Regions from separate parts of the Sporosarcina sp. FSL K6-1540 genome, predicted to be linked through region 2. Evidence: riboswitches for the same ligand, from Rfam matches in the RefSeq annotation. Region 2 holds a riboswitch; each other region holds the start of a gene.
What was found. Region 2 has a riboswitch for thiamine pyrophosphate ahead of thiT (energy-coupled thiamine transporter ThiT). Riboswitches for the same ligand answer to the same signal wherever they lie in the genome.

Region 1 (3,283 bases), 490 kb from region 2:
AGCTAGATGGATCAGTGAAGGAGCGGATGGTTGGTCAGTCTTATTTGTCAAAGCAATTGTCATTAGAGTATGAGAATGATGGCTACAGTTACATGCGTCAATTGCTCGGTGAAAAAGAGGCACTGTCTTATGCTCAGGTTGGAACAACATTATTATCTGTGCATACGTTAAATTCAAAAGGCAATGACATTGTAGATCAGTGGTATATGAATGCGGATGACCAATTATTTGCGAATGAAGAGAATATGGAGAGCTGGATGCTTGAGTCAGCTAAGTATTATAAAAAACGTAATAATTGGTACACGGCGGGTGGCCCATACAATAAAATGGCGATAACCACAGAGCCAATGCCTGACACAGGGCAAGGATATGGGCGGAACTTACTTCTATTAAAAGAAGATCGTGCGCTGGTTTTATATAATGAGCAAGAGGATCGTTATTTTGAGAACTTAATTTACAACTCATTTGTTAACTTGAAGAATTTCAAAGGTGACAAAGATTATTGGGAAACAGAAGTTACAAGCACCTATTTGAAAGATTTATATGACATTACAGCTCCATTCATTGATACACGTTTTAATGAGCAAATCGCGCTTTTCTACTATAATAGTGGTGCTGATTTTGGAATTGAGAATGCGAAAGAGCCATTGCGTAATTATGCTGACTTACTAGTCTCACAAAAAAGTAAAGGAAACGTCATTCCTGTGAATGACGAGTCTTACTACATCGCGGATTACTTCCCGATTGCACAGCAAGTAACGACACATGCCTCTATGAATCATGTGTTGGGCGGTATGAACGTTTTACTCATGGCTTATAATGAGTTCGGTGATCAGAAGTATTTAGATACAGCGCAGGCTATACAAACAGCGATTGTAGCGGATAAAGATGATTGGATTCGTGATAATGGCGATATTTGGTATCGTATTTCCGCATTACGTGACTATAAAGGCGATGATTACAAGCATCTGACTTTAGAGGATTTAATAAATTCGTACAAACTTTGGAAAGATATTGATCCGACGTATTTGCCTTTATTAGAAGAAATGATTGCTTCAAAAGCTTCGTTTTTATCGAATGAAAATTTAGGTTACACAACTAAAATAAAGAACGGGTTACGTGATATCGACTTATCGAACTATCTTCCTAAAGGGGAAGAAAGAACAGATGCATTGTGAAGAAGAAAAAACTAAATAGATACTGCTAGGGGAGCCGTTTAGGCTGAGACACATCATAGATGTAAACCCTTCGAACCTGATCTAGTTCATACTAGCGTAGGGAAGCAGCTGAAACTCTACACTCAATGTCTTTATATACGTAGAAAACAGCCGCCTTCCGATTATGGAAAGCGGCTGTTTTCTGTTCCAGTGTATATATGTTGAACAAATGAAATAAAGATAGTGAACTGCGCGAAGGCGCATTACAAGGGCTAGCGCCGTAGTGAATTCAATGGAATTCTTTATTACAACGTATATAGATTCACCTACCAAAAATATAGATAAGGGATGGATGAGTAAAATGGAAAATAGAATTAGTAACCTAGTTGATGAACGTCTAGAGGAGTTAGTGCAATTGCTAGCGGACCTCGTTCGTTTCCCGACAGTTAGTCCACCGGCAAGAAATACAACAGGCGTACAGCGGTATATTCAAGATTTTTTAGCACAAGAAAAATTTGAAACGGTTAGTTGGGATGTATTTCCTGGCGACCCGAACGTTGTAGGCGTTAAAAAGGGAACGGATGGAAACCTGTATAACAGCCTAATCATTAATGGACATATAGACGTTGCGGAAGTGGGGGATGAAACAGAGTGGACTGTGCCTGTCTTTGAACTAACGACTAAAGATGGCAACGCATATGGGCGAGGAACATCCGATATGAAAGGTGCAGTAGCGGCGACTTTACTAGCCGTTAAATTATTAAACGAACTAGGTGTGGAACTGAAAGGTGATTTGCAAATTCAGACTGTCATTGGGGAGGAAGCGGGAGAGGCTGGAACACTTTCATGTATGGAAAAAGGCTATACAGCAGACTTTGCACTTGTAGTCGATGGCAGTGATCGTCAAATCCATGGTCAGGGTGGTGTGATTACCGGCTGGATAACGATTAAAAGTAAGGAAGTTTTCCATGATGCAATGAGGATGAGTATGCTTCATGCAGGCGGTTCGGTTAATGGGGCTAGTGCGATAGAAAAGATGATGAAGGTTATTGCTGGATTACAAGATTTAGAACGTCACTGGGCTGTGACAAAAAAATATCCGGGTTTTGCGCCTGGCACCACTACTATTAATCCAGCAGTTATAGAAGGAGGAAGGCATGCAGCTTTTGTGGCGGATGAATGTCGGCTCTGGATCACCGTTCATTTCTATCCGAATGAAACCTATCAATCTGTAACAAAAGAAATCGAAGAGCATTTGAACCATGTAGCAAAAGCAGACACGTGGTTAAGAGAAAATCCCATTCACTTTCGCTGGGGTGGAAAATCAATGATTGAAGAACGTGGAGAAATATTTCCGGCGCTTGAAATGAATGCGGACCATGCAGCTGTTCAACTTCTTGCGCATTGTCATGAACAAACCGAAAAAAGTCCTGCAATAATAGGTATGTCGAGATCAGTAACAGATGCGGGCTGGCTAGGAGCAGCAGGAATTCCAACTGTTATCTATGGTCCTGGAAAGTTGGAAGAGGCACATTCAGTCGATGAAAAGATAAACATTGAAGAATTAGTGGTATTTACCAAGACGCTTATGTTATTTATAAATGAGTGGTGTAATACGAAAAAATAGGAGTGCAAGTAATCTCCCCATTCATCTACTACTATTAAACTGTTACATGTTGAACAAATGGATGCCTATATAAACTAAGCGAAGGCGCCTTACAAGGGACAGCCTAAACCTTAAGAAAAGCTTAAAAGTCTACGTTTGACTTGTACATTTGCGGCTAGCTTTGGACGAAATGATTACAACACCTTTACCGCGGGTTAAATGTGGCTGGAAATGCCAGCTACACTCTTTTCGGTAATCCTGTTACAACTAACTGTCCACCACATACCTACAATGTTTAAGTGGAAAATGCAACTACTTTGGAAGATGGAAGAATAACTACCTTTCTATAAAAGTTGCAAGTGCCCGAAGATGAAATTTCGGGCACTCTGCTGCATTTAACAAGCTTTCCTTACTTACTTTGGCAAAAATCATACAAGTAACAATGTGATGCCATATAGAAAGTGACCCTTTCTAAAATACAAAAAGGAAATACTATAGAGTGGGATTAGGCAGCCAAAAT
Region 2 (3,283 bases):
GCATTGGATTTCCAGGGACAGCCCTTTTCTATATATATTGAAAGAACACATTAGGCACTAATTATAGTTGCGTCAAAATAATTGGTTCGCCTTTTGTGACGATAATTGTATGTTCGATTTGAGCCACAAGAGATTTGTCTGGTGTAATGAACGTCCAGCCATCCCCTGATTCAATAATATGCTCTGCTTTTTCAGAGATAAACGGTTCAACTGCGAGAACCATTCCTTCTTTTAGAAGCGTCTTATCCCATGCGTCATAATAATTGAGTACATGCGAAGGTTCTTCGTGCAACGCTTTACCGATGCCGTGGCCAGTCAAGTTTTTGATGACTTTTAAGCCATTTTCTTTTGCTTCGCGTTCAACTGCTTTACCAATTTGGTTTAAGCTTGAACCTGCTTTAACTTTTGTCATTGCACGTTCAAATGCACTCTTAGCCACATCACATAATTGTTGTTTCTTATTATCGGGTGTACCGACAACAAATGAAATGCCAGTGTCAGCAAAATAACCATTGTAGGAACCTGAGACGTCAATATTAACAAGATCTCCATCTTCTATCACGCGGGAACCAGGCATGCCATGGGCAACTTCACTGTTGACGCTGATGCATGTAAATCCAGGGAAATCATATTCTGCGATAGGACCTGAAATTGCACCTTTTTCTTCGAATAAGCGACCGCCGATGTCATCAATTTCTTTCGTCGTTTTACCAGGGACAGTTGCTTCTTTCATCGCTTCCCTGATTTCAGCAACAATTTTGCCGATTTTCTTTAACGCTTCAATTTCCTGTTCAGTTTTTGCAATCATTATGTTCAAATCCTTTCTTCCGTTCATTCTTTTCCATACCATACTATATCATATGGAGCTGAACAAAAAAGCCTACAAACTTAAAAAACGTTTGCAGACTGTCGAATTATTTCTTTGGGATTGTCGTGCTTGTTACTTTTTTTTCTTTCATTACTTTGCGAACAATCGGATAGACGATAGGCGCCAATTTAATAGCGGTTTTTAATAATTTTCCAATATTCATTACGAATCACTCCTAAACACAGCATTTGTTACTTTTTTCCCGAATAGGTGGTTTTATAAACATTCACTTCAATACTTTAACACCTTGAAAAACATTCCAAATTAGAATTGCTATGAGCAAAACTCCATAAACTAGCATGAATAAGACAGGTGTTAATTGCCAAAAACCAAAGTTATCACTAGGCATTACATTCAGGTCGTAGGTAAAGGAAAACATTGAAAAAGAAAAAATGATAAATCCTGCAATAAGAAGTACGACAGGAACAAGATGTGAAACGAGAGAGCGCTTGGCATGGTGTTTTACTTCACGGTCATCCGAAACGAAATAAATAATGACGGGTATAAGTAAAGGGGTGAAGAAGACACTAAAGTAGCATAGGGCGGCTAACAGTTTATTGTTCGACACACGAATCCCTCCATTTTAGTTTAACTATATATATTGAGTAAATGAATCCCTAGATTAAACTTGGCGAAGAGGCCATACAAGGGTTAACTGGAGCCTGAGATTGGCGGCATCTCCTAGCGCCGCAGCGAATTTAATGGAATTCTTAATTTCAACATATGTAGGATAATTATCATCCCTGTTAATCATCTTGCTTATAGGATCCCCATCTTATACAATGAACTAGACAACTAAATTACTGGAACCACAGGGGGAGCCTATTTGGCTGAGATTGGACAGCACGTCCTGACCCTTAGAACCTGTAAGATTATTCTTGCGTAGGAATGTGGATGGAAATTGACATATTCGATGTCCCATCTATTTCGGGATGTCTTTTTTTATGCCCACATCTTTCGCTGAGCTAGGAAAGGGATGAATTAATTTGGATCGGAAAAGACTTCAACTTTTACTTGAAATAGCTATTTTAGGTGCAATTTCATTTGTACTTGATCAGATTGGTTTTAAAATGCCACAGGGTGGCTCGGTTACGCTGTCAATGTTGCCGATTGTTGTCATGGCATTTAGATGGGGGATTGCAGGCGGTATGCTGACTGGCTTCGTCAGCGGGTTATTGCAACTGATGATGGGAGGCTATGTCTTTAATATAATACAGGCTGCGCTTGATTACTTCGTGGCGTACACGTTGGTTGGAGTGGCAGGTGTTACACTTGCATGGCTGTTAAGTAGTAAAGTAAAAGGCAACAAAGGCTCAATGGTTACAGCAATCGTTGTGGGGACAGTTATCGGTGGCCTACTTCGATACTTGATTCACTTCATTGGTGGAATTGTATTTTTTGCATCTTATGCACCTGAGGGACAGCCCGTATGGCTCTATTCACTCGTATACAATGCAAGTTACATGATACCTTCAATAATATTATCAGCAATTGTTGCGTCAATATTATTCACTACAGCACCGCGTCTTTTAGAGAGAAAATAGAAAATCGCCGTTCTGCCCAATGTGGGAGGACGGCGATTTTTTTAAAGGTAAGAAAGTATAAGTTGTTCTACATGGATCGATGTCTAGACTCCAGACGCCAGCCCCTGGGCCCACACGAAGTGGGTCATGCAGTGGGGAGGGATTGAGCTACATCCCTCCTTGTTGCGACAGGATGTCGCGATTTTAGACTGCCTTCCTTTAATTTCAGTCTTGCCGAAAAGGCAAAGACCGCCTTTGTCTTCAAGTCTTTCAGCGCTTGTCGGGGCTAAACAGCGTCTTGCACTTTTATTTAGGTGTGAATGACTTTCGTCTGAAGAACATGAATCCTGCGATTGTAGCTGCAAGAAATAGGGCTGCGGCAGAGACGAATAGTTCATCAGCACCGTTTTTTACAGTGATACCTATAAATGCCCATATGAAGACAGCACTAAATGCTATATCCGCGTAATGGTATAAAAAATGAAGTGCAATAGCGGTTGCGATAGTCAAGTAGATGACGGTCCATAGCGGGTCACTTAGTCCCCAACCAGACCATTCATGCAAAGTAAGGACGTAACTGATATTTGCAATGGTCGCGACAAAAACCCATCCTAGATAGACAGCAATCGGAACTCTACCATGAATATGACTATTTTTTATAGAATAAGTAAAATAAATGGTTAACAGTGTTAAAAGAAGAAGCAGGTTGATAATAATTGTCCATCCGAAGAAACCAAAATGCCAAAGCAAAATCCAAGTGATATTTAATAGGCAGCTGAGCACAAACAAAACTACCCTCCGATTGAATAATGCATGATTAATGTTTACTGTGTTGCGCATAAAGCCGTATAACCAGATAGCGAGAAGCAGATAAATAACGGCCCAAATTGAA
Region 3 (3,283 bases), 470 kb from region 2:
TAGAGAGGCCATAACAATTCCGCTCCCAAAAGGGTTAACTAAAGCGCAACGTGATTGGTTAAAGCACGAACATTCCGAGGCGCTACTAGGGAGTATCGTCTATCAGTTGATGTCCGATCCAATCCGCACAGCTTCTCTCTTTGCATCATTGAACAGCAATGCAATAGATGTAAATGCAGCATTATATTTGCAGGAAGAAACGAGCGCTGCCGTTGAGGTGGAAACAGAACATCAATTGATTAACATAGAGGATGATCTGGATAATTTTGATTGGGAACAGTTAAAGGAGCCAGAAGAAACCTCTGTTGTAGAAGAGGAAGACCCTTTAGCTGACTTCCTTGCCCAGATGAATAAATAATAGTGAGTGCCTGCATAAGAAACCACCATGAATGCTTAAATTTTCATGATGGTTTATTGTACAGGCACTTTTTGTTGTGATTTCTAAGGAATCTAAAACATTGAGATGTTTTCTTTGGAGCATACAAGGGAAAAAGAGTAATAGGGATGACTACAGCTAGTTTACGAATGGGCTGTATGTCTATTTAGTAAGAAGAATGGGGTGGAGCGGGTATGGAAAAAATAATTTACATCGTGCGTCATTGCTCCGCAGAAGGACAGGCACCACACGCGGAATTGACTGCTGAAGGGATTCTGCAGGCGGGTCAGCTTGTAGCGTTTTTCGAAGATATCGAAGTGGATCGGATTATTACGAGTCCGTTTTCTCGTGCACGTCAGACGGGCTGGCCTATAGCTGAGCGGAAGAAGTTGCATGTAGAGGTGGATAGTCGGCTTATGGAGCGCGTGCTAAGTTCAATGGATTTCGAGGATTGGTTGATAAAGCTGGAAGATACGTTTTTTGACCTTCATCTAAAATATGAGGGTGGGGAATCTTCGAGTGAAGCGATGTCGAGGGTCTGTGATGTTGTGGATGAGCTGGGTGACGGTTCGCGGACAGTGCTTGTAACACACGGGAATTTAATGGCGCTATTATTAAGTTGTTATGATGAACGATTCGATTTTGGGCAGTGGCAGGCACTGACGAATCCAGACGTGTATGTTATACGGATTAAGGATGGGGACTCAGAAGTGGAAAGAATTTGGGGTTCTGAATAAAAAAACAGGCCGCTGTGATGTCGGCCTATCTACGTTTTAGTGAATGTTAACCCATTGTAAGATTAGTAATAATGACCACTGCAATAATAACGAGTGTCCCGAAAAGACTGATCCACATGGATTTGTCGGGATTATTCGGTCTGCTGTCTGCTTTATGCATAAACTGCGCCTTCTTTCTGTTTATGTCACTAACTATACTCTTATCGACGATAGAATGGAATAAACTGTTACCACGTGAAACGAGTTTATTATATATATTGAACCTATTTGATGGGGGTTTTTATTTCCATTACTCTATGCTTCTATTGAAAATGGACCAAACATTCCCACAATCTCACACTAGATATGTTACACTTGCTACAAAGCTGAATAGTTTAACAACCACTAGGGGAGCCTTTTTTAGGCTGAGACGTGCATGAATGCGCGGACCCTTGGAACCTGATCCGGATTATACCGGCGTAGGAAAGTGGGTACGCCTTTTACGAATAGTTAAATGGCTAGCCGCTTTCTTACGCCACCGGGAAGCGGCTTTTTAGTATAAATAAAAGGGTGGCGAATCGAATGGTACGTGTGGCATTGACAATTGCGGGGTCGGATAGTGGTGGTGGTGCGGGTATTCAGGCAGACTTGAAGACGTTCCAAGAATTGGGTGTTTTCGGTACGTCGGCACTGACAGCGGTGACAGCGCAAAATACATTTGGAGTGACGGCGATACAGCCGGTTGACACCGCTATTATTAAAGCGCAAATACAGGCAGTTATTGAAGATTTTGATGTTAAAGCGATTAAGACAGGGATGCTCTTTTCGACAGAAATTATCTATGCAGTGGGAGAGGCGTTTCATTGGAGCGGAATTCCACTTGTCATTGATCCGGTAATGATTGCGAAAGGGGGTGCTTCATTGCTAGAAAGACAGGCGGTTGAAGCGTTGAAGACTGTACTTGTACCTCTTGCAGCTATTGTTACACCTAATATTCCAGAAGCAGAAGTGCTTGCAGGAATGGAAATAAAGACGAATGAAGACATAGAACGAGCGGCGAAACATATAATAGCGTTGGGCGCGGGGGCGGTTCTTATTAAAGGGGGCCACCGGAAAGAAGCGCCTTATGCGGAAGATCTGTTCATGGGGGCTGACGGGGAACGGTTCTCGGTTCGCGCACCATGGATTGATACGAAAGATACGCATGGAACAGGGTGTACGTATTCGGCGGCACTGACAGCGTTTTTGGCAAATGGGGAAACGTCAGCGAATGCAGTTGTTTCTGCAAAATGTTTTATCCACGCAGCAATTGAAGATGGACTTAAAATTGGTGGCGGCCATGGTCCGACGAATCACTGGGCATATGGACGCCGCGGTAACAAGACAATGGAAGGGGTTGTAGTTTATGGATAAGCAAACAGTTAACTTATATTTCATCATGGGTACAGTGAATTTGGCGGGACGCGACCCGTTACATGTCTTAGAAGAGGCGCTAAAGGGTGGTATAACGAGCTTTCAATTACGTGAAAAAGGGCCTGGTGCATTAACGGGTGAAGAATTGAAGGCTTTTGCACAAGCGTGTCAGCAATTATGTGAACAATATAGTGTACCTTTCATTGTCAATGATGATATAGGTCTTGCGATTGAAATTGGTGCAGACGGTATTCATATCGGGCAGGAAGACGGATATATTTCAGCAGTGCGTGACAAGGTTGGTCCAGACATGCTAATAGGTGTTTCTACGCATAATGTAACAGAAGCGATTGCGGCAGCTGATGCAGGGGCTGATTATATCGGTCTAGGTCCAGTTTATGAGACACAGACGAAAATGGATACGCAACCGGTTATTGGTATCGAGACAATTAGGGAGGTGGCATCGTTGTTACCTGGTTTACCTATTGTTGCGATTGGTGGAATTTCAGAACGCAGAGCCAGTGCTATCATTAAAGCGGGTGCGTCAGGGGTAGCGGTTATTTCTGCAATTTCTGGAGAAGAAGATCCTGGAGAAGCAGCAAGTCGTTTAAAAGGTGCGGTCCTTCTTTCATTAACAGGTATTGAAATGTAATGTTTAACTGCTCGCGAAATATACCACACTTCCAAGTAAGGGGTGTGGTGTGCGGATGAAAAAGAAACTGTTTGAAATACAAACCGTTTTGCATAAGGCAGATCTAATCTATTTCACATGGAATGA

Region 1: linked by a shared signal. The riboswitch ahead of MKY15_RS13435 (acetylornithine deacetylase) and the one ahead of thiT (energy-coupled thiamine transporter ThiT) in region 2 are both predicted to bind thiamine pyrophosphate.
Region 3: linked by a shared signal. The riboswitch ahead of thiD (bifunctional hydroxymethylpyrimidine kinase/phosphomethylpyrimidine kinase) and the one ahead of thiT (energy-coupled thiamine transporter ThiT) in region 2 are both predicted to bind thiamine pyrophosphate.

Annotation. Positions count from the first base shown of each region.
Region 1 is NZ_CP152018.1:2,834,784-2,838,066, forward strand. It holds gene MKY15_RS13430 (S-layer homology domain-containing protein) at 1-1,178, shown strand, start outside; TPP riboswitch at 1,196-1,298, shown strand; gene MKY15_RS13435 (acetylornithine deacetylase) at 1,519-2,784, shown strand.
Region 2 is NZ_CP152018.1:2,344,786-2,348,068, forward strand. It holds gene map (type I methionyl aminopeptidase) at 62-808, opposite strand; gene MKY15_RS10890 (hypothetical protein) at 915-1,031, opposite strand; gene MKY15_RS10895 (DUF4870 domain-containing protein) at 1,095-1,436, opposite strand; TPP riboswitch at 1,673-1,774, shown strand; gene thiT (energy-coupled thiamine transporter ThiT) at 1,855-2,412, shown strand; gene MKY15_RS10905 (tryptophan-rich sensory protein) at 2,698-3,283, opposite strand, start outside.
Region 3 is NZ_CP152018.1:1,875,562-1,878,844, forward strand. It holds gene MKY15_RS08515 (hypothetical protein) at 1-358, shown strand, start outside; gene MKY15_RS08520 (histidine phosphatase family protein) at 571-1,113, shown strand; TPP riboswitch at 1,490-1,595, shown strand; gene thiD (bifunctional hydroxymethylpyrimidine kinase/phosphomethylpyrimidine kinase) at 1,675-2,505, shown strand; gene thiE (thiamine phosphate synthase) at 2,498-3,157, shown strand; gene MKY15_RS08535 (DUF3238 domain-containing protein) at 3,213-3,283, shown strand, end outside.